DNA from 4 places in the Acidithrix sp. C25 genome. Region 1 is predicted to be linked to each of the others. Evidence: riboswitches for the same ligand, from Rfam matches in the RefSeq annotation. Region 1 holds a riboswitch; each other region holds the start of a gene.
What was found. Region 1 has a riboswitch for cobalamin ahead of ACIDITHRIX25_RS94545 (bifunctional adenosylcobinamide kinase/adenosylcobinamide-phosphate guanylyltransferase). Riboswitches for the same ligand answer to the same signal wherever they lie in the genome.
Positions count from the first base shown of each region.

Region 2: it holds a riboswitch for cobalamin, as region 1 does, so the genes downstream of both, ACIDITHRIX25_RS85730 (purine-cytosine permease family protein) here and ACIDITHRIX25_RS94545 (bifunctional adenosylcobinamide kinase/adenosylcobinamide-phosphate guanylyltransferase) in region 1, are expected to answer to the same signal.
Region 3: it holds a riboswitch for cobalamin, as region 1 does, so the genes downstream of both, ACIDITHRIX25_RS000000103240 (purine-cytosine permease family protein) here and ACIDITHRIX25_RS94545 (bifunctional adenosylcobinamide kinase/adenosylcobinamide-phosphate guanylyltransferase) in region 1, are expected to answer to the same signal.
Region 4: it holds a riboswitch for cobalamin, as region 1 does, so the genes downstream of both, ACIDITHRIX25_RS77085 (bifunctional adenosylcobinamide kinase/adenosylcobinamide-phosphate guanylyltransferase) here and ACIDITHRIX25_RS94545 (bifunctional adenosylcobinamide kinase/adenosylcobinamide-phosphate guanylyltransferase) in region 1, are expected to answer to the same signal.

Region 1 covers NZ_CAJHCI020000002.1:303,735-309,626, forward strand. The annotation lists gene ACIDITHRIX25_RS94530 (aminotransferase class I/II-fold pyridoxal phosphate-dependent enzyme) at 1-196, opposite strand, end outside; gene ACIDITHRIX25_RS94535 (CobD/CbiB family cobalamin biosynthesis protein) at 193-1,239, opposite strand; gene ACIDITHRIX25_RS94540 (adenosylcobinamide-GDP ribazoletransferase) at 1,361-2,083, opposite strand; gene ACIDITHRIX25_RS94545 (bifunctional adenosylcobinamide kinase/adenosylcobinamide-phosphate guanylyltransferase) at 2,106-2,621, opposite strand; cobalamin riboswitch at 2,656-2,830, opposite strand; gene ACIDITHRIX25_RS94550 (cob(I)yrinic acid a,c-diamide adenosyltransferase) at 2,909-3,358, shown strand; gene ACIDITHRIX25_RS94555 (cobyrinic acid a,c-diamide synthase CobB) at 3,402-4,859, shown strand; gene cobI (precorrin-2 C(20)-methyltransferase) at 5,182-5,892, opposite strand, start outside.
Region 2 covers NZ_CAJHCI020000008.1:90,518-96,409, reverse strand. The annotation lists gene ACIDITHRIX25_RS85735 (G1 family glutamic endopeptidase) at 1-1,696, shown strand, start outside; gene ACIDITHRIX25_RS85730 (purine-cytosine permease family protein) at 2,250-3,716, opposite strand; cobalamin riboswitch at 3,755-3,948, opposite strand; gene ACIDITHRIX25_RS85725 (hypothetical protein) at 4,580-5,452, opposite strand; gene ACIDITHRIX25_RS85720 (hypothetical protein) at 5,486-5,892, opposite strand, start outside.
Region 3 covers NZ_CAJHCI020000004.1:90,844-96,735, reverse strand. The annotation lists gene ACIDITHRIX25_RS000000103245 (G1 family glutamic endopeptidase) at 145-2,022, shown strand; gene ACIDITHRIX25_RS000000103240 (purine-cytosine permease family protein) at 2,576-4,042, opposite strand; cobalamin riboswitch at 4,081-4,274, opposite strand; gene ACIDITHRIX25_RS000000103235 (hypothetical protein) at 4,906-5,778, opposite strand; gene ACIDITHRIX25_RS000000103230 (hypothetical protein) at 5,812-5,892, opposite strand, start outside.
Region 4 covers NZ_CAJHCI020000010.1:304,731-310,622, forward strand. The annotation lists gene ACIDITHRIX25_RS77075 (CobD/CbiB family cobalamin biosynthesis protein) at 1-243, opposite strand, end outside; gene ACIDITHRIX25_RS77080 (adenosylcobinamide-GDP ribazoletransferase) at 365-1,087, opposite strand; gene ACIDITHRIX25_RS77085 (bifunctional adenosylcobinamide kinase/adenosylcobinamide-phosphate guanylyltransferase) at 1,110-1,625, opposite strand; cobalamin riboswitch at 1,660-1,834, opposite strand; gene ACIDITHRIX25_RS77090 (cob(I)yrinic acid a,c-diamide adenosyltransferase) at 1,913-2,362, shown strand; gene ACIDITHRIX25_RS77095 (cobyrinic acid a,c-diamide synthase CobB) at 2,406-3,863, shown strand; gene cobI (precorrin-2 C(20)-methyltransferase) at 4,186-4,905, opposite strand; gene ACIDITHRIX25_RS77105 (GGDEF domain-containing protein) at 5,321-5,892, shown strand, end outside.

The DNA.
Region 1 (5,892 bases):
TCAAATCCTCGCGAAAATCCGGGGCAGCAAAATTAATGGATGCAGAAAGATCCAAAAGTGACCCGGCCTCCATCAAAAGAGCCTCTTCGATCATCCCACCATTGCCTCCATGGGGGGAGTTGGCGAGACCTAGTGCCATCTCAGCGACCTTATCATGATCGCATTTCGATATAGGCGTGCCAACGGGTATCTTCAACACGGAGATCCATCGGCTGCCAAAGGGCCAGAGTCATAGGAGTTGTTAGAGTTCGTAGTCACCTTTATCCCAGGTGAAAGAGCAATTGCCACACCGATTGCGACCATCCAAAGTGAAGCTCGATCTACAACCTCAATCGCACGCCTTACATCCGCCGGTGTTGCGCCCCTTGATCCGCCCAATTTGGGTCGATCAGATAAGACCCCGTCATATGTGATTGGACCGCCCAAGGCTACATCGAGCATATTTGCTAGGGTCGCCTCCATTAAGCCAGCATTGGGAGAAGGGTGAGCTCTAGATTGAGAGTGACTCAGACGAACTATCTTGATCACTTGTGCAAGGGTTGCTCCTCCCCCTCCCAAAATCAGGGCCAGTGATCCAAGTCGTGCCGGGAGATACCCCAAGGCGTCGTCAGTCTTAGCCGAGACAAATCCAAAGTTAACATAACGCTTATTCAAATGCCCCACCATGGCATCTGCTGTATTTGCCACCCTGTGTAAGAGTGAAAAGCGGTTACCGCCGACGCCCTCCCAAAAGATCGTCGCCGCCACAGCATCGTTGAAATTTTCAGCTAACGTTTCAACCAGAGCACTAGCGATAGCTTCGAAAGTTAGTTCGGCGGTATCCCTCCCAACGACCATCGAGAGAGCCCGTCGCGCAGGAGCGATATCACCGGCCTCCAAATGAGTCAGAACCTCCTCCACGTGCTGAACTAGAGAACGGCGCCCAAGTGCTAAGTATGTTGCAAAGGTCTCCCTCTTCCATCCCCTTGGAACCAACCCGAACAAGGCTATCGGAGCGGCTAGAGCAGCCAAATAACGAAGGCCCCCCGCCTTGGTGTCGCTCCAAAAGATCTCTTGCGCAAAATTGGCGTATCTACCATAGTGCACCAAAGGATGAATTGGGGATGGCAATTCACCAATTGTGGAATCTAAAAGGTAACCACCCACTATTCCCATTGCCCTTGAAACACTAGAGTTTGCTCCAACCCTAATGCGTAGGCCCTTGGCCATTTTCTTCTTCTGTCTCGCATAAAAAACCATCGTAAATCCCAACTCAAACCCCTAGGCCACGACTAAACGGCGCAACCTGATTCAAACAATCAACAAATCCTCAAAAAATTAAGCGACAAACGAACAGCGAGGAGCCACTAACGACGCCAATCTACCGAATAGCGCTTAGGAAAAATCCAACCTCAAAGGCGACCCCGGCAGCCCCAAGAACATCACCGGTGACTCCACCTAGGCAAGACCGCGCACGCCAAACAACCAAAATAGCCAACAGCGAGCCAAAAACAATGCCAACAAGCGGCCTTGCTCCTTCCAAAAGAGTCATAACGGCGACAATTGCAACGACCTCTACAATCAAAACAGCCATTATCGATTTAGTTTCTGACTCCTTGGTCAGACCAAAGACCCCAATCATCGAATTAGATCGAGCTGGCTTTTGGGAGATGACCAAAAGAGCCATTATTGCCCTAGAGAGGCCATAACCGCCAATGATCAACGCGCCAAAGCCAAAAGATGAACTCAGATATGAAAATCTAAGCAAAAGTACGGTTCCGACCGTGATCGCACCAAAGGCACCGATTTGAGGCTCTGCCATCACCAAGAGGCGTTTTTCTCGTGACAACGGCGCGATCAGACCATCGCCACAATCGGCCACCCCATCCAAATGAAGCCCACCGGTTATAACTACATCTACCCCAACCAAGACGCCACCAAATGGTATGACACCCAAAAATGGGTGGACCAAAAGAGAAACGATCACAATAACCAAACCAAGCAGCATCCCTACTATCGGAAACACAGCAAGTGATCCCCGGGAGAGGCGACCTCGAGTGGGAAAGATCGATAAAAAACTAAGTGATGCAAAAAAACTTCTCATCGTCAACTATCACGACCGATGGTCAGCTCCACCATGGAAGCTCAAGAGACATCAGACGATTAGCGACAACTAAGAATGCTTGATCAGCTATGTTGGAGATCTCACCGGACAAAAGACCAACCTTGTCAACAAAGTCAAATGTTGTAGTTGATTCAGGATGAACGCCCGCACCGACGACCTCCCCAACTACGACGATTGGAACATGTCTATTTCCAAGAGCGCTACAAAGTCTCTCAATCGGAGCGCAAAAGTCCTGGTATCGCACTAACCAGGTACCTATTGAATCAATTAAAAGTGGTTTAGTGGCATTGACGATTAGATCGACGAGTTGATCTCCCGACTCCAATTCAATAGTTGACATCCAATAGGCGCGCCGAGATTGGTGCCTGGCAATACGATCATTGATGTCATTGGATTGGCCCAGTGTTGCGACATAGGTGCAGCGCTGACCGTAGCGCTCCATCCACTTCTGGGCTATATCACTCTTACCTGATCGCGTTCCTCCAAAGAATACAACCAGTTCCTTATCTACTTTCAAGATGTCCTCGCATCTCGCGACCCCATGGGCGCGAACTATTTTTTAGGTCAAATCAGGTATCCTGGCTCCGTTTCATCACCTTCGCACAACCTTCCAGATGAGATTTTCATCCGTGGCATTGCTGTGCGATGCTCCACGTTACAGTTGCGGGACAGCGCGGGCATTTCACCCAACTTCCCTGAAATTCCAATTTCATACTACCGTTTAGAAGTATGGGAATTGCAGATTCAATCGTATTACTAAACACAGGTCACGGAAAAGGAAAGTCTTCGGCGGCTTTTGGAGTCATGTCACGTGGATGGGCGCGTGGATGGCGAGTAGTTGTCGTTCAATTTATCAAGTCAGGCAAATACAAAACCGGTGAAAAAAAACTTGCTGACACACTGGGAATTGAGTGGCACACCCTAGGGGATGGCTTCACGTGGGAATCGACCGATCTTGATGAAACCGCCGCTAAAGGACGCCACGCCTTTGGCGTCGCTAGAGACCTCCTTATCAGCGGCGACTACGACCTGATAATTCTCGACGAGCTTACCTACGCCATAAAGTACGATTGGGTGCGTGAAGATGAGGTTATCTCAGCGATAACAAACCGCGCGAAAAAGACAAATGTTGTCATCACCGGACGCGATGCAACAGATGGGTTGATAGAAATAGCCGACACTGTTACCGAAATGCGCAAGATCAAACACGCATACGACCAGGGAATCAGGGCAAAGAAAGGCATTGAGTTTTGATGGTGACCCGAAATTACTGCGGCCAATTTAATTCTTCATCAAAATGACCCAGGAGACAAAAATCCCAGACAATGACTTTAGATCATTCCTTATCGCTGGTTCGGCATCAGGAGTTGGCAAGACATCTATCTCAATTGGAATAATGGCTTTACTAAAAAAAGCTGGCTATCGAGTCGGAGCTGCAAAAGTTGGACCAGATTTCATAGACCCCTCTTATCATCAAATCGCAACGGGACGCCCAAGCTACAACTTGGATTCGTTTATGACGGGGAGAGATGGCGTATCGACCTCCTTTTATCGCGCATGCGAAGACAACGACGTCGTTGTCGTAGAGGGTGTAATGGGACTCTTCGACGGCTCTGACAAGCTAGGAATCGACGAAAAAACAATCAAAGGAGATCCCCCCAGGTTAGGATCACACCACTCAACCTACGAGATATCTAAAATCTTGAACTTACCGATAGTCTTAGTCCTAGACGGCAGGGGTCAGTCTCAATCCATTGGGGCCCAAGCATCTGGATTTATCGAGCATGCAAGAAAGGCCAGTGGCGACTCCAATATAATTGGGGTGATAGTCAATAAGACCAAGAGTTCCCGCCATCAACAGCTGATGGATGGTGCCTTTAGCAACCTGGGAATCAGATGCTTTGGGCATATTCCCTATGGTTCGCTCCCGAATCTAGAATCGCGCCACCTAGGTCTTATACCAGCCCTCGAGCGCTTAGAAATGGTTGCGACCCAAATCGACCAAATAGCCGATCGCCTCAGCCAATCCATCAACATCGAAGAGATCTTAGAGAAATCAACGTCAGTGGCTCGACCGAGCCAACTTCGGCTCAAGGATAAAGCACTTGGTGCTCATTTAGCGGCGCCAAGGAATTTGGCCCCAAGGTCAAAACCCTTACCGATTGCCATGACCATAGGAGCGGCATTTTCCTTTATGTACCAAGAAAATATCGACCTGATCAATGAAGCTGGCGGCCAAATCGTTCCATTTGATCCCTCAAGAGAGGCCTTCCCTAAAGATGCAGTTGGACTCATAGCCTCTGGAGGATTTCCTCAACTTTACCCAAGAGAGATCACAAACAGCGCTGGCCTATCTTTGGAACTTCAAAGACGACATCTCGATGGAATGCCGATATGGGCTGAATGCGGTGGTTTGATGTGGCTCACCCAAGCAATCGACGAGATCCCGTCAATCGGACTCCTAGATTGCAAATGCGCGATGACAAAAAAACTAACCCTAGGCTACAAAAAAGCGACGGCCACCGTCGAGAACCTACTCTTTGAGGCTGGATCAACGATCTACGGCCATGAATTTCACTACTCTAGGATCGATGTCGAGACTCAATCGCTCATTTCAGACGACTCGCCGATCTCCTGTTTCGCATCCCCAACCTTGTACGCTAGCTATCTTCATCTCCACCTTGGAAGATACCCAGTTGCTGCGAGCCGCTTCATTGAGGCTGCAAGAAGCTTCCAGAACAAAAGCACCATCTAAAAGCAATAGCTGCTAAAAGCTTTTGGCGCCGAGACCATTGGTTTCCCGAATCCATATTTATCCCGAATCCAAATGATCCTTATCTAACTAAAAATACTCACCGAAGTTCTTTAGTGGCAAAAAGCTTCGGCTTTATTGCTTTGTTTCTCCTAGAGTCGGTATTTCTCCTAGCATTGGGCGCATCTCTGAGATGGAAAAAACTATCCTAATATTTGCAAAAAGATCAATTGATTTAGACCCCAAGTAAGGCCTTTAGTTGATACCCTTGCGCTCTAGAGTTAGATCAAGATCGAAACTAAAAAAGATTTTGAAGATCTTGCTCCTACCCAAAGTCGGACCTTACCGCAGGGGAAATTACGGTGGCAAAATAACTTAAATAGTCTTCGGACACCAAGGAGGCTTCTACGATTCTCTCAATCTGAGTTCCCAATTGTTCGCCAACTAGCGCTTGGCTCAAACGATCGGTTTTGGCGAGTGCCTCTCTGACCTTGCCAAAACGACGCCCACACTTGTAAATTACCACAGTTGCCTGCCTGTCAGCCAAGAGGTCGCAAAGGCGATCGAGATCTTCGTCTTGGACTACCGCTACGACATATAGCCGCTCGCTATTATCCAAAAGGTCCATATTGACGCGGCAAGCCAAGTAAGTAAAGGCTGGTATCCCAGGAACCATCGAGATCTCAACGCCATTATCCAATTGCGAGACCGCCCTAGCCAACGGATAAAACGTGGAATATAGTGATGGATCCCCTAGGGTCACAAAGGCTACATCTTCATCTGGAGCACATCTCTCAAATAGCTCTCGTGCAGCCGCCTTTGCACTACTTTCACGCAAAGTTTGGCCAGAAGTTCCCCGAGTCATTTGAAAGACGATCCGTTCAATCTCACGATTTGGCAAGATCGCTCTCACAACCTCTTCTGCGCGACCAGAACTATCCATCGATACCGTGGGCGCTAAAACAATCGAGGCGGACTCAAGGATCTCCTTGGCCAAGATAGTCATCATCTTCGGATCACCAGGGCCTACCCCAAC
Region 2 (5,892 bases), on a different contig from region 1:
CTACTCATTGGTCGCAAGCGACGGTGGAATCTTCACCTATGGAGACGCAGGCTTTTATGGTTCAGCTGGAGCCCTACCACTCAATAAGCCAATAGTTGGAATGGCATCTACTCCAGATGGAAAAGGCTATTGGTTGGTCGCAAGCGACGGTGGAATCTTCACCTATGGAGACGCAGGCTTTTATGGTTCAGCTGGAGCCCTACCACTCAATAAGCCAATAGTTGGAATGGCATCTACTCCAGATGGAAAAGGCTATTGGTTGGTCGCAAGCGACGGTGGAATCTTCACCTATGGAGACGCAGGCTTTTATGGTTCAGCTGGAGCCCTACCACTCAATAAGCCAATAGTTGGAATGGCATCTACTCCAGATGGAAAAGGCTATTGGTTGGTCGCAAGCGACGGTGGAATCTTCACCTATGGAGATGCTGGCTTTTACGGTTCAGCCGGAGCCCTACCACTAAATAAGCCAATAGTTGGAATGGCATCTACTCCAGATGGAAAAGGCTATTGGTTGGTCGCAAGCGACGGTGGAATCTTCACCTATGGAGATGCTGGCTTTTACGGTTCAGCCGGAGCCCTACCACTAAATAAGCCAATAGTTGGAATGGCATCTACTCCAGATGGAAAAGGCTATTGGTTGGTCGCAAGCGACGGTGGAATCTTCACCTATGGAGATGCAGGTTTCTATGGATCCGCTGGATCAATACCACTCAATAAGCCAATAGTTGGAATGATTGTTCCATCGAGTAGTGCGCCGTCGACTTCGGTAGGAGGTACTCCAACCACACCTCTTGGCAATTCCACATTAGCGGTAACCACGACTTCGATTTCTGGAGCGGTGGTTGGTTTGAACTATTCCTTTCAACTTGGTGCAAGTGGAGGAGTTGGTGGCTATACGTGGGGTGGTTCGGGTCTGCCGCCTGGGTTAGCACTTTCTTCTACTGGGGTTATTAGTGGAATACCACTTGCTTATGGGGTATTCACAATATCTCTTAGTGTTGTAGACGCCAGTGGTGTCTCTGCGTCATCTTCATTGCCGATGGTTGTTGGCAACAGGTCGACTAATTGGGCGGGTTATATTGCAAGTGGAAGTGGATTCACAGGGGTAAGCGCAACATTTAATGTTCCCGCCATTCCATCTGCATTGCCGGCCAATTGTAACCTAGGGACTCCAGGACAGGTTAGTCAAAATTGTGCTTCATCTGTTTGGGTTGGCGTTGATGGCTATCCTTCGTCTAATCAAAATTTGATTCAGGCTGGAATTGCCGAGCAACCGGTAGTAGGTAGCAATCAGGTTCAGCTCTATGCTTGGTGGGAAGTGCTACCAGCGTCCGCTACCCCGATCTCATCGATCAACGTTTCACCAGGTGATTCTGTTGCGGTTTCCATTTCTCAGGTGTCTGGTGGGCAATGGCAGATCAACGTTACGGATACTACAAATGGAGAGAGTTTTTCCACCGTATCTTCTTATAGCGGGCCTGCTAGTTCGGCCGAGTGGATCGTAGAGGCGCCTCAGATCAATGGTTCAGTTGCTACTTTGACACCCTTTAGCGATGTTAAGTTTGTGAATGCGAGTAGATCGACTTCGGCAACTTTGAATTCCTTGATTCCTTTTGATATGTATCAAGGTGGTTCGTTGGTTGCTTCGCCGGGGCCGATCTCCTCCTCTGGCTCGTTCACCGTTAGTTACTTCTAGCTGCTCTTATGCCCTTGGGCGGTTTCTTGCCGGGATATGCTATCGTCTGGGCAAGAAACCGCATCCCAAGGTGTTCTTGAAGAAGGTGCTATGTTGAGATTTGATAATACGTACATAGACCGAGAGGCACAAGTTTTGGGAAGTATTTGCTCCTTGTGCAAAACGTAGCACCTATGACGTAGCACCTATGACGTAGTGCCTATGACGTAGTGCCTTTGATTTACTCCTTGGATCTTGGTCCACCTGGATGACTAATGCTGGTGGTTGCGAGTTAGCTTTTGCTATCAATTGGTTCGAACTTTTGGAAGCTGAGATTGAAGAGTTGCATTTCAAATCAGAGAGTTAAACGATAATTGGAATTTGACTTTTCTTGCCAAACGTCCCTGTCCGAAGAAGAAGCCAGAGTTGATAGAGGTTATTTGGGACAAGAGAACCTTGGCCAAATGTTTGACTGAGAAGGTCTGATGTGGATTCCGATCACATTTACCTCAATTGCCTTGACTTTTTCTAACTCGATTTTTTCTAACTCGACTTTTTTATCTCGGCTCGGTGTTCAGAGTCGGGCTTCGTTTGTCAAGGCGACAACCGATAAGGGCTCTTTATCTTTTTTGAAGTGTCGATCCAAAGTGCTTACGGTCACATATAACCCGAGTGCTACCATAGCGCCAACTACGAATCCTAAGTTATCTTTTCCAATGGTGCCATTGCCAAATGGGCCACTAAAGACCGAAGAGTTGGTCAATGCTAATCCTGCGAATGTCCCTGTAATCCAAGATACGAACGAATTCCAACGACTGATGAAACCACTTTTTTGGATCATGGAGCCATTTTCGGCAATGATTCCGATTGCAAAGACGACGGCCCATGAGCTAATTGGCACAGCTAAGAGTTCCACCAGACTCACCAAGGTTGTAAGGATCGGTCCTGGTTTTGTTACAATCCAAGCTCCCAATGCGACGACTATAGCAGCATCAACGAACACGGTCTTGGTGCGCTTGGTCCGAATGCCAAGAGCCAGTAGGCTTAGGCCCGAAGAATAAAGGCCAAGGATCATTTGGGCTATCAATCCAGCAATAGCCAGTGTGATATATGGGCCAACCATCCAAGTTGGAAGTAAGACGCCAAGAGCGTGTATTGGATTTTCACTTCCAGCCAACGAAGGAATCGACTTGGCGAGCAGATAGCCAAAGATTATTAATATCGAAAATGGGATCCCAGCTCCCAGCGCTGTGTAAATCGTTACTTTAAACGAAGGTTCAGTTCGTCGAAGATATCGGGAATAGTCAGCGCTTGCATTTAGCCAAGAAATCCCTCCACTTGCTGCAATTATTGAGGCTGATGCCAAAACTGAGGTGAGTGGCGCGGGATGCGCTTGATTAGAGACGCCCAGGGCGGTTTTGTTACCGACTTCCAATATTAGTAAGACTGTAGCTGACCCGAAGATCCATGCAATGATCTTTTGAATAGTGACTATCGCTCTATGGCCTAGGCGACTGGCTAATAAGGAGATAATTGTTATGGCGGTGAGGATCAGAATGGATAATTCATTTTTGTGGCTAGAAGAGTGGCTACCAAGGAATGATTCGATGGCTTCGGTCGCAATGACTGCTGTAATTGTCTCCCAACCCAATAGGCTGAGCCAACTAGCGAAGGCGGGTCCTTTGTTGAATTTGTTGCCGAAGACTCTTACGGACAGGCCGAGCATGGGTTCGCCGTAACGTTTTCCCGAGATGCTCAGTAGACCAACTGGAATGAATGATCCAATTGACGCGATTATCGCGAGGATGATCGCTTGGAGGGGATCGAGTGCCATTGCGGCCATTATTGCCCCGTATACGACGGCAACGAGTCCGATGTTCGCAGCCATCCAAATCCAGATCAGATCTCGAGGTTTTGAGATTCGGTCATGGTCGTAGATAGCTCCAAGACCGTAGGTCTCGGGCTTCCATCTTTGGTTTGGAGTTGTCTTTGACAACTGCTGACTTTCTAGTGACGTCTTTACTCTCGAAAGAAGTGACACAGTTATACCCTTAAGGTTGACTACCGCTTCCAGGGGTAGTTTACGAAATCATCGAGGCCGGTCTCCTGGCTTGCGGATCAAACGTCACTGTTCGCCTTCCCGAGGAATTCTCAGTGGCATATTGAACATAGACTCTCCGTTTACAGTGGCGGGCCCGCCTAGGAGTTTCACCTAGTTCCCGATTCTCCCTCGGTCAAAGACCGATTTGGGCACCTCGTGACAACGTAGTAGAGACGATACCATTCACTAGGCGCTTGCGCAAATCTTTAAAGGCAGTAATTTGATCTATTGGGGACTTGAAGCTTTGGATAGTACGACTTTTTGGCGTTGACCCTGAAGATCTAATGTATCCAATTGACTATTTTGTCTTGGTCTGAGCGAAGGGCCTTATGTGGGTTTTGATATAAGCGATATCGGGGGTTTCACGGTTCCACCAAGGCGTGATTAGTACCACGGATTTATTGAGGCCGGGATTGGTGACATGCCAGCGCCTGTCTAACTCTTTTATCTAGACCTCAATGCAACGGGTAGATAGCTGAACTGAGGGAAGTTATTACTTTAGGCAACCTGATTGCGATGAAACCCACAGAGGCTTCGCAAGTTTGCATGGTAGTTAGTCAAAAGTAACAGACCTAGTAGTCCAATAGATTCCCCTTGAGCAGTCTTATGTCAGCGGTACTGTCGCCTATTTCTACGGTAGTGCTGGCGGGTCCCCACGGTTAAAGATTAGGTAGGTGACCTTCTTGTTTGGTCGCTAGATATTGGCAGAGCAATGTTTTACATCTTTGCCCTAGAGTTTTTCTTCTTTTAGTGCTGATCTAGTTTGGGGGAGGGAGTAGTGGATTATCCAGATAGTTGCAATGTCATTTTAACTCACCGCTTCTATCCCCCCACCTCAGTTGCCCGTCGACAAGTTGCCAGACGAGCCGACAAGCAGCCTCTCGCCTTAAGTCTTTTCCGTAGGTGGCAAGAAGGGCTGCTTTGATGCGATCTTGGTCCGCATGGACGGTACCGATCGAGACATTCATAGCTTTGGCTATTGCTTCAGGGCTTGCACCATCGTGAAATCGACGGAGAAGCTCAAGGTAACGCTTGCTAAGGTTCAGCCGATAACGGATCGTACGGCGCGACCACGTTGACCAAATTTGACTTGTTATGGCATCAAGCTCTTGGGTGGGAATGGCCCTGAGAACCTCGTCGCCTTTGGCGAAGAGTTCCTCAAGTAAGTGCTTCGAGCTTTGGGAGAGCTCAAAGTTGCCGGGAAGGGGCCGATCATTGATGTCGGAGAGGTGTCGTGCCGCTAGCGAGCGTGAAAGATGGCGTTGGCCACTGCTGATATCACCAACTGCAATGCCAAAGTCCCCCCAGTCTAAATTGTCTCGGTCTATAAAACCTAGTGCGCCAACGCCGATAACATCGCCCACCTCGTTGGCGCGAGCTACACTGGAAAGAGCTAGGATATTTCTACCTTGTGAAACCAGTTCAGCAACGCCGGCGGCTCCTTGAAGCGCGCGTCCTTCTCGACTTAAAACAAGGTCGCAGCAGACGATTTCGGCGGGATAGTCAACGGACTCTTCAATCCGAGAGATCTCAGCGACGACGCTTACTCCTAGACGTTCAAGCGCAACGCTCAGTCCGAGAGCGGCTGTTGCGTCGTTGTCGATCACGAGTGCACGTTTACCGACACAATCGTCCCTTAACTCTTGAGTGTGTTTAACTCTCGATTGTTGATTCATGCTTGCCATCTCAATTCCCATCGGCTTCCCAGATCAGGGTCGCTTTGCACGCTTATCTGCAAGTTCACCGAACGGGCATCGTTGACTAGTCTTATTGTGTGTGTGTGGAGACCACTTGGTGTGTCTTGGATCGAATCCCAATCCATGGCCCAAGAGGTGCATGTTGAGGCTCATTTGGTCGGATTCTACCGCTAGTTCACAGACGGTAGCTCCGCCGTCATGAACTGCGTTGCCAAGAAAACCCTCGAGCAGCCGCAGGGCGGTTTCTGTAATGGTCAGCGGTGGCTCTTGTATTATGAGTGGGACGACTTCAAGGCGTGCTCCTAGCTGAACGGCTTGGTCGCGTAGATCGGAGAGGCCTTCGACTATTCCGGAATGGGATCGGGCATCCCCAAGAACGCCAACGCGTGCACGGTCAGCGATTCTTCTGGCAAGCCGGC
Region 3 (5,892 bases), on a different contig from region 1:
CATTGCGATAACGCGAGCATTTATGTCAATGTAGATTGAACCCCGCGCTCGTTCTAGTCGATATTCTTTGTGGTGTTTCAACATAATGCTAAGGAAAGATTAGTTTTTTGAGCACGTTTTTGGGTTTGTGGGGAGTTTAGGCAAGTGAAGTTGTATCGAATTAATGTCCCGTCGAGATTGACTTCTCGTGTTTTAGCGCTTTTTGTGGGTAGAATCTTCTTTGTCGTGGCGCTGTTCGTCGGTGCCATGGGGATTGTCTATCCTCCTATGGGACAGAGACTGGTCTCTAGTAAGCTAAGTTCATCCCCTGTGTCAGTCGCTGGTGGCTACTCATTGGTCGCAAGCGACGGTGGAATCTTCACCTATGGAGACGCAGGCTTTTATGGTTCAGCTGGAGCCCTACCACTCAATAAGCCAATAGTTGGAATGGCATCTACTCCAGATGGAAAAGGCTATTGGTTGGTCGCAAGCGACGGTGGAATCTTCACCTATGGAGACGCAGGCTTTTATGGTTCAGCTGGAGCCCTACCACTCAATAAGCCAATAGTTGGAATGGCATCTACTCCAGATGGAAAAGGCTATTGGTTGGTCGCAAGCGACGGTGGAATCTTCACCTATGGAGACGCAGGCTTTTATGGTTCAGCTGGAGCCCTACCACTCAATAAGCCAATAGTTGGAATGGCATCTACTCCAGATGGAAAAGGCTATTGGTTGGTCGCAAGCGACGGTGGAATCTTCACCTATGGAGATGCTGGCTTTTACGGTTCAGCCGGAGCCCTACCACTAAATAAGCCAATAGTTGGAATGGCATCTACTCCAGATGGAAAAGGCTATTGGTTGGTCGCAAGCGACGGTGGAATCTTCACCTATGGAGATGCTGGCTTTTACGGTTCAGCCGGAGCCCTACCACTAAATAAGCCAATAGTTGGAATGGCATCTACTCCAGATGGAAAAGGCTATTGGTTGGTCGCAAGCGACGGTGGAATCTTCACCTATGGAGATGCAGGTTTCTATGGATCCGCTGGATCAATACCACTCAATAAGCCAATAGTTGGAATGATTGTTCCATCGAGTAGTGCGCCGTCGACTTCGGTAGGAGGTACTCCAACCACACCTCTTGGCAATTCCACATTAGCGGTAACCACGACTTCGATTTCTGGAGCGGTGGTTGGTTTGAACTATTCCTTTCAACTTGGTGCAAGTGGAGGAGTTGGTGGCTATACGTGGGGTGGTTCGGGTCTGCCGCCTGGGTTAGCACTTTCTTCTACTGGGGTTATTAGTGGAATACCACTTGCTTATGGGGTATTCACAATATCTCTTAGTGTTGTAGACGCCAGTGGTGTCTCTGCGTCATCTTCATTGCCGATGGTTGTTGGCAACAGGTCGACTAATTGGGCGGGTTATATTGCAAGTGGAAGTGGATTCACAGGGGTAAGCGCAACATTTAATGTTCCCGCCATTCCATCTGCATTGCCGGCCAATTGTAACCTAGGGACTCCAGGACAGGTTAGTCAAAATTGTGCTTCATCTGTTTGGGTTGGCGTTGATGGCTATCCTTCGTCTAATCAAAATTTGATTCAGGCTGGAATTGCCGAGCAACCGGTAGTAGGTAGCAATCAGGTTCAGCTCTATGCTTGGTGGGAAGTGCTACCAGCGTCCGCTACCCCGATCTCATCGATCAACGTTTCACCAGGTGATTCTGTTGCGGTTTCCATTTCTCAGGTGTCTGGTGGGCAATGGCAGATCAACGTTACGGATACTACAAATGGAGAGAGTTTTTCCACCGTATCTTCTTATAGCGGGCCTGCTAGTTCGGCCGAGTGGATCGTAGAGGCGCCTCAGATCAATGGTTCAGTTGCTACTTTGACACCCTTTAGCGATGTTAAGTTTGTGAATGCGAGTAGATCGACTTCGGCAACTTTGAATTCCTTGATTCCTTTTGATATGTATCAAGGTGGTTCGTTGGTTGCTTCGCCGGGGCCGATCTCCTCCTCTGGCTCGTTCACCGTTAGTTACTTCTAGCTGCTCTTATGCCCTTGGGCGGTTTCTTGCCGGGATATGCTATCGTCTGGGCAAGAAACCGCATCCCAAGGTGTTCTTGAAGAAGGTGCTATGTTGAGATTTGATAATACGTACATAGACCGAGAGGCACAAGTTTTGGGAAGTATTTGCTCCTTGTGCAAAACGTAGCACCTATGACGTAGCACCTATGACGTAGTGCCTATGACGTAGTGCCTTTGATTTACTCCTTGGATCTTGGTCCACCTGGATGACTAATGCTGGTGGTTGCGAGTTAGCTTTTGCTATCAATTGGTTCGAACTTTTGGAAGCTGAGATTGAAGAGTTGCATTTCAAATCAGAGAGTTAAACGATAATTGGAATTTGACTTTTCTTGCCAAACGTCCCTGTCCGAAGAAGAAGCCAGAGTTGATAGAGGTTATTTGGGACAAGAGAACCTTGGCCAAATGTTTGACTGAGAAGGTCTGATGTGGATTCCGATCACATTTACCTCAATTGCCTTGACTTTTTCTAACTCGATTTTTTCTAACTCGACTTTTTTATCTCGGCTCGGTGTTCAGAGTCGGGCTTCGTTTGTCAAGGCGACAACCGATAAGGGCTCTTTATCTTTTTTGAAGTGTCGATCCAAAGTGCTTACGGTCACATATAACCCGAGTGCTACCATAGCGCCAACTACGAATCCTAAGTTATCTTTTCCAATGGTGCCATTGCCAAATGGGCCACTAAAGACCGAAGAGTTGGTCAATGCTAATCCTGCGAATGTCCCTGTAATCCAAGATACGAACGAATTCCAACGACTGATGAAACCACTTTTTTGGATCATGGAGCCATTTTCGGCAATGATTCCGATTGCAAAGACGACGGCCCATGAGCTAATTGGCACAGCTAAGAGTTCCACCAGACTCACCAAGGTTGTAAGGATCGGTCCTGGTTTTGTTACAATCCAAGCTCCCAATGCGACGACTATAGCAGCATCAACGAACACGGTCTTGGTGCGCTTGGTCCGAATGCCAAGAGCCAGTAGGCTTAGGCCCGAAGAATAAAGGCCAAGGATCATTTGGGCTATCAATCCAGCAATAGCCAGTGTGATATATGGGCCAACCATCCAAGTTGGAAGTAAGACGCCAAGAGCGTGTATTGGATTTTCACTTCCAGCCAACGAAGGAATCGACTTGGCGAGCAGATAGCCAAAGATTATTAATATCGAAAATGGGATCCCAGCTCCCAGCGCTGTGTAAATCGTTACTTTAAACGAAGGTTCAGTTCGTCGAAGATATCGGGAATAGTCAGCGCTTGCATTTAGCCAAGAAATCCCTCCACTTGCTGCAATTATTGAGGCTGATGCCAAAACTGAGGTGAGTGGCGCGGGATGCGCTTGATTAGAGACGCCCAGGGCGGTTTTGTTACCGACTTCCAATATTAGTAAGACTGTAGCTGACCCGAAGATCCATGCAATGATCTTTTGAATAGTGACTATCGCTCTATGGCCTAGGCGACTGGCTAATAAGGAGATAATTGTTATGGCGGTGAGGATCAGAATGGATAATTCATTTTTGTGGCTAGAAGAGTGGCTACCAAGGAATGATTCGATGGCTTCGGTCGCAATGACTGCTGTAATTGTCTCCCAACCCAATAGGCTGAGCCAACTAGCGAAGGCGGGTCCTTTGTTGAATTTGTTGCCGAAGACTCTTACGGACAGGCCGAGCATGGGTTCGCCGTAACGTTTTCCCGAGATGCTCAGTAGACCAACTGGAATGAATGATCCAATTGACGCGATTATCGCGAGGATGATCGCTTGGAGGGGATCGAGTGCCATTGCGGCCATTATTGCCCCGTATACGACGGCAACGAGTCCGATGTTCGCAGCCATCCAAATCCAGATCAGATCTCGAGGTTTTGAGATTCGGTCATGGTCGTAGATAGCTCCAAGACCGTAGGTCTCGGGCTTCCATCTTTGGTTTGGAGTTGTCTTTGACAACTGCTGACTTTCTAGTGACGTCTTTACTCTCGAAAGAAGTGACACAGTTATACCCTTAAGGTTGACTACCGCTTCCAGGGGTAGTTTACGAAATCATCGAGGCCGGTCTCCTGGCTTGCGGATCAAACGTCACTGTTCGCCTTCCCGAGGAATTCTCAGTGGCATATTGAACATAGACTCTCCGTTTACAGTGGCGGGCCCGCCTAGGAGTTTCACCTAGTTCCCGATTCTCCCTCGGTCAAAGACCGATTTGGGCACCTCGTGACAACGTAGTAGAGACGATACCATTCACTAGGCGCTTGCGCAAATCTTTAAAGGCAGTAATTTGATCTATTGGGGACTTGAAGCTTTGGATAGTACGACTTTTTGGCGTTGACCCTGAAGATCTAATGTATCCAATTGACTATTTTGTCTTGGTCTGAGCGAAGGGCCTTATGTGGGTTTTGATATAAGCGATATCGGGGGTTTCACGGTTCCACCAAGGCGTGATTAGTACCACGGATTTATTGAGGCCGGGATTGGTGACATGCCAGCGCCTGTCTAACTCTTTTATCTAGACCTCAATGCAACGGGTAGATAGCTGAACTGAGGGAAGTTATTACTTTAGGCAACCTGATTGCGATGAAACCCACAGAGGCTTCGCAAGTTTGCATGGTAGTTAGTCAAAAGTAACAGACCTAGTAGTCCAATAGATTCCCCTTGAGCAGTCTTATGTCAGCGGTACTGTCGCCTATTTCTACGGTAGTGCTGGCGGGTCCCCACGGTTAAAGATTAGGTAGGTGACCTTCTTGTTTGGTCGCTAGATATTGGCAGAGCAATGTTTTACATCTTTGCCCTAGAGTTTTTCTTCTTTTAGTGCTGATCTAGTTTGGGGGAGGGAGTAGTGGATTATCCAGATAGTTGCAATGTCATTTTAACTCACCGCTTCTATCCCCCCACCTCAGTTGCCCGTCGACAAGTTGCCAGACGAGCCGACAAGCAGCCTCTCGCCTTAAGTCTTTTCCGTAGGTGGCAAGAAGGGCTGCTTTGATGCGATCTTGGTCCGCATGGACGGTACCGATCGAGACATTCATAGCTTTGGCTATTGCTTCAGGGCTTGCACCATCGTGAAATCGACGGAGAAGCTCAAGGTAACGCTTGCTAAGGTTCAGCCGATAACGGATCGTACGGCGCGACCACGTTGACCAAATTTGACTTGTTATGGCATCAAGCTCTTGGGTGGGAATGGCCCTGAGAACCTCGTCGCCTTTGGCGAAGAGTTCCTCAAGTAAGTGCTTCGAGCTTTGGGAGAGCTCAAAGTTGCCGGGAAGGGGCCGATCATTGATGTCGGAGAGGTGTCGTGCCGCTAGCGAGCGTGAAAGATGGCGTTGGCCACTGCTGATATCACCAACTGCAATGCCAAAGTCCCCCCAGTCTAAATTGTCTCGGTCTATAAAACCTAGTGCGCCAACGCCGATAACATCGCCCACCTCGTTGGCGCGAGCTACACTGGAAAGAGCTAGGATATTTCTACCTTGTGAAACCAGTTCAGCAACGCCGGCGGCTCCTTGAAGCGCGCGTCCTTCTCGACTTAAAACAAGGTCGCAGCAGACGATTTCGGCGGGATAGTCAACGGACTCTTCAATCCGAGAGATCTCAGCGACGACGCTTACTCCTAGACGTTCAAGCGCAACGCTCAGTCCGAGAGCGGCTGTTGCGTCGTTGTCGATCACGAGTGCACGTTTACCGACACAATCGTCCCTTAACTCTTGAGTGTGTTTAACTCTCGATTGTTGATTCATGCTTGCCATCTCAATTCCCATCGGCTTCCCAGATCAGGGTCGCTTTGCACGCTTATCTGCAAGTTCACCGAACGGGCATCGTTGACTAGTCTTATTGTGTGTGTGTGGAGACCA
Region 4 (5,892 bases), on a different contig from region 1:
GGCTAGAGCAGCCAAATAACGAAGGCCCCCCGCCTTGGTGTCGCTCCAAAAGATCTCTTGCGCAAAATTGGCGTATCTACCATAGTGCACCAAAGGATGAATTGGGGATGGCAATTCACCAATTGTGGAATCTAAAAGGTAACCACCCACTATTCCCATTGCCCTTGAAACACTAGAGTTTGCTCCAACCCTAATGCGTAGGCCCTTGGCCATTTTCTTCTTCTGTCTCGCATAAAAAACCATCGTAAATCCCAACTCAAACCCCTAGGCCACGACTAAACGGCGCAACCTGATTCAAACAATCAACAAATCCTCAAAAAATTAAGCGACAAACGAACAGCGAGGAGCCACTAACGACGCCAATCTACCGAATAGCGCTTAGGAAAAATCCAACCTCAAAGGCGACCCCGGCAGCCCCAAGAACATCACCGGTGACTCCACCTAGGCAAGACCGCGCACGCCAAACAACCAAAATAGCCAACAGCGAGCCAAAAACAATGCCAACAAGCGGCCTTGCTCCTTCCAAAAGAGTCATAACGGCGACAATTGCAACGACCTCTACAATCAAAACAGCCATTATCGATTTAGTTTCTGACTCCTTGGTCAGACCAAAGACCCCAATCATCGAATTAGATCGAGCTGGCTTTTGGGAGATGACCAAAAGAGCCATTATTGCCCTAGAGAGGCCATAACCGCCAATGATCAACGCGCCAAAGCCAAAAGATGAACTCAGATATGAAAATCTAAGCAAAAGTACGGTTCCGACCGTGATCGCACCAAAGGCACCGATTTGAGGCTCTGCCATCACCAAGAGGCGTTTTTCTCGTGACAACGGCGCGATCAGACCATCGCCACAATCGGCCACCCCATCCAAATGAAGCCCACCGGTTATAACTACATCTACCCCAACCAAGACGCCACCAAATGGTATGACACCCAAAAATGGGTGGACCAAAAGAGAAACGATCACAATAACCAAACCAAGCAGCATCCCTACTATCGGAAACACAGCAAGTGATCCCCGGGAGAGGCGACCTCGAGTGGGAAAGATCGATAAAAAACTAAGTGATGCAAAAAAACTTCTCATCGTCAACTATCACGACCGATGGTCAGCTCCACCATGGAAGCTCAAGAGACATCAGACGATTAGCGACAACTAAGAATGCTTGATCAGCTATGTTGGAGATCTCACCGGACAAAAGACCAACCTTGTCAACAAAGTCAAATGTTGTAGTTGATTCAGGATGAACGCCCGCACCGACGACCTCCCCAACTACGACGATTGGAACATGTCTATTTCCAAGAGCGCTACAAAGTCTCTCAATCGGAGCGCAAAAGTCCTGGTATCGCACTAACCAGGTACCTATTGAATCAATTAAAAGTGGTTTAGTGGCATTGACGATTAGATCGACGAGTTGATCTCCCGACTCCAATTCAATAGTTGACATCCAATAGGCGCGCCGAGATTGGTGCCTGGCAATACGATCATTGATGTCATTGGATTGGCCCAGTGTTGCGACATAGGTGCAGCGCTGACCGTAGCGCTCCATCCACTTCTGGGCTATATCACTCTTACCTGATCGCGTTCCTCCAAAGAATACAACCAGTTCCTTATCTACTTTCAAGATGTCCTCGCATCTCGCGACCCCATGGGCGCGAACTATTTTTTAGGTCAAATCAGGTATCCTGGCTCCGTTTCATCACCTTCGCACAACCTTCCAGATGAGATTTTCATCCGTGGCATTGCTGTGCGATGCTCCACGTTACAGTTGCGGGACAGCGCGGGCATTTCACCCAACTTCCCTGAAATTCCAATTTCATACTACCGTTTAGAAGTATGGGAATTGCAGATTCAATCGTATTACTAAACACAGGTCACGGAAAAGGAAAGTCTTCGGCGGCTTTTGGAGTCATGTCACGTGGATGGGCGCGTGGATGGCGAGTAGTTGTCGTTCAATTTATCAAGTCAGGCAAATACAAAACCGGTGAAAAAAAACTTGCTGACACACTGGGAATTGAGTGGCACACCCTAGGGGATGGCTTCACGTGGGAATCGACCGATCTTGATGAAACCGCCGCTAAAGGACGCCACGCCTTTGGCGTCGCTAGAGACCTCCTTATCAGCGGCGACTACGACCTGATAATTCTCGACGAGCTTACCTACGCCATAAAGTACGATTGGGTGCGTGAAGATGAGGTTATCTCAGCGATAACAAACCGCGCGAAAAAGACAAATGTTGTCATCACCGGACGCGATGCAACAGATGGGTTGATAGAAATAGCCGACACTGTTACCGAAATGCGCAAGATCAAACACGCATACGACCAGGGAATCAGGGCAAAGAAAGGCATTGAGTTTTGATGGTGACCCGAAATTACTGCGGCCAATTTAATTCTTCATCAAAATGACCCAGGAGACAAAAATCCCAGACAATGACTTTAGATCATTCCTTATCGCTGGTTCGGCATCAGGAGTTGGCAAGACATCTATCTCAATTGGAATAATGGCTTTACTAAAAAAAGCTGGCTATCGAGTCGGAGCTGCAAAAGTTGGACCAGATTTCATAGACCCCTCTTATCATCAAATCGCAACGGGACGCCCAAGCTACAACTTGGATTCGTTTATGACGGGGAGAGATGGCGTATCGACCTCCTTTTATCGCGCATGCGAAGACAACGACGTCGTTGTCGTAGAGGGTGTAATGGGACTCTTCGACGGCTCTGACAAGCTAGGAATCGACGAAAAAACAATCAAAGGAGATCCCCCCAGGTTAGGATCACACCACTCAACCTACGAGATATCTAAAATCTTGAACTTACCGATAGTCTTAGTCCTAGACGGCAGGGGTCAGTCTCAATCCATTGGGGCCCAAGCATCTGGATTTATCGAGCATGCAAGAAAGGCCAGTGGCGACTCCAATATAATTGGGGTGATAGTCAATAAGACCAAGAGTTCCCGCCATCAACAGCTGATGGATGGTGCCTTTAGCAACCTGGGAATCAGATGCTTTGGGCATATTCCCTATGGTTCGCTCCCGAATCTAGAATCGCGCCACCTAGGTCTTATACCAGCCCTCGAGCGCTTAGAAATGGTTGCGACCCAAATCGACCAAATAGCCGATCGCCTCAGCCAATCCATCAACATCGAAGAGATCTTAGAGAAATCAACGTCAGTGGCTCGACCGAGCCAACTTCGGCTCAAGGATAAAGCACTTGGTGCTCATTTAGCGGCGCCAAGGAATTTGGCCCCAAGGTCAAAACCCTTACCGATTGCCATGACCATAGGAGCGGCATTTTCCTTTATGTACCAAGAAAATATCGACCTGATCAATGAAGCTGGCGGCCAAATCGTTCCATTTGATCCCTCAAGAGAGGCCTTCCCTAAAGATGCAGTTGGACTCATAGCCTCTGGAGGATTTCCTCAACTTTACCCAAGAGAGATCACAAACAGCGCTGGCCTATCTTTGGAACTTCAAAGACGACATCTCGATGGAATGCCGATATGGGCTGAATGCGGTGGTTTGATGTGGCTCACCCAAGCAATCGACGAGATCCCGTCAATCGGACTCCTAGATTGCAAATGCGCGATGACAAAAAAACTAACCCTAGGCTACAAAAAAGCGACGGCCACCGTCGAGAACCTACTCTTTGAGGCTGGATCAACGATCTACGGCCATGAATTTCACTACTCTAGGATCGATGTCGAGACTCAATCGCTCATTTCAGACGACTCGCCGATCTCCTGTTTCGCATCCCCAACCTTGTACGCTAGCTATCTTCATCTCCACCTTGGAAGATACCCAGTTGCTGCGAGCCGCTTCATTGAGGCTGCAAGAAGCTTCCAGAACAAAAGCACCATCTAAAAGCAATAGCTGCTAAAAGCTTTTGGCGCCGAGACCATTGGTTTCCCGAATCCATATTTATCCCGAATCCAAATGATCCTTATCTAACTAAAAATACTCACCGAAGTTCTTTAGTGGCAAAAAGCTTCGGCTTTATTGCTTTGTTTCTCCTAGAGTCGGTATTTCTCCTAGCATTGGGCGCATCTCTGAGATGGAAAAAACTATCCTAATATTTGCAAAAAGATCAATTGATTTAGACCCCAAGTAAGGCCTTTAGTTGATACCCTTGCGCTCTAGAGTTAGATCAAGATCGAAACTAAAAAAGATTTTGAAGATCTTGCTCCTACCCAAAGTCGGACCTTACCGCAGGGGAAATTACGGTGGCAAAATAACTTAAATAGTCTTCGGACACCAAGGAGGCTTCTACGATTCTCTCAATCTGAGTTCCCAATTGTTCGCCAACTAGCGCTTGGCTCAAACGATCGGTTTTGGCGAGTGCCTCTCTGACCTTGCCAAAACGACGCCCACACTTGTAAATTACCACAGTTGCCTGCCTGTCAGCCAAGAGGTCGCAAAGGCGATCGAGATCTTCGTCTTGGACTACCGCTACGACATATAGCCGCTCGCTATTATCCAAAAGGTCCATATTGACGCGGCAAGCCAAGTAAGTAAAGGCTGGTATCCCAGGAACCATCGAGATCTCAACGCCATTATCCAATTGCGAGACCGCCCTAGCCAACGGATAAAACGTGGAATATAGTGATGGATCCCCTAGGGTCACAAAGGCTACATCTTCATCTGGAGCACATCTCTCAAATAGCTCTCGTGCAGCCGCCTTTGCACTACTTTCACGCAAAGTTTGGCCAGAAGTTCCCCGAGTCATTTGAAAGACGATCCGTTCAATCTCACGATTTGGCAAGATCGCTCTCACAACCTCTTCTGCGCGACCAGAACTATCCATCGATACCGTGGGCGCTAAAACAATCGAGGCGGACTCAAGGATCTCCTTGGCCAAGATAGTCATCATCTTCGGATCACCAGGGCCTACCCCAACACCATACAACCGCCGCAGTTTACTTCTCCTCGTTAAATCGCCAACAAGGGACCATATCTTACAGGGATTTTAGATTCAACTAACCCGTCGCTCCCAGGAAGTGATTCTAACGGAAAACAGCTAAGAAAATTTTCACTTACCGCTTAAAAAACGCCCCTTGTGTCGATATGTATGATTGCGAATACAAACAACACTATAAGTGGTATTTTGTGATAATATTAAAAAATACAGTTCGATAAAAGAAATATAAATAGGATTGAAGAGATGCACTTTTAATTGCGATATAGTTAGCGTCTTGTGCGCTCAAATAGTGATTCAGCAGACTAGTGACGAGAGATAAGAAATGATGTGCCCCGACGGACCAAGATGCGATTACAAGCCACTTGGGCATAAAACCTTCAGAACGACTAAGTAGACCTTCGACATGCCAAAACAGAGCGAGCCGGGCAAGTTTGCTAGCGCAATTGAAAAAACACAACTAAACCATTGGCTAAAAGACGCACCTACTTCACTTCCCCTCACCACAGGTTCAAGGGGCAAATGGATCAGTGCATTGGTGATTGCTGGAAGCTTCATGGGTATCGTCATAACCTACGCGCTCGGGTCTCCAGCTTTCTTTCTAATTGACTACATCCTAAATGGTGCATTTATGATCGTCGGATTTGCAGTATACGCAATGGCTGAAAGAATCGGCCGGGTTGGCATCAACCTAGTGGTTATCGCGTCCACCTCGGTAATAACCCTAGAGATAGCAACAGGATACGGAAAAGATCCATCAATCCTGGCAGTTGTCTTTTATGTATGGGTTGCACTCTATGTCTTTTCATTTCTTTCCACCGCTGAATCACTTGGTCATGTTGGATATATCATTGTCGCCTACACCATTGCAATTGTTTATGGCGACAAACCAAGCGCGCCGCTAGCGGACTGGCTTTTAACTGTGTCAACCGTGATCGTAGCGTCAATAAGCTCTGGGTATTTGAATTACACGATTCG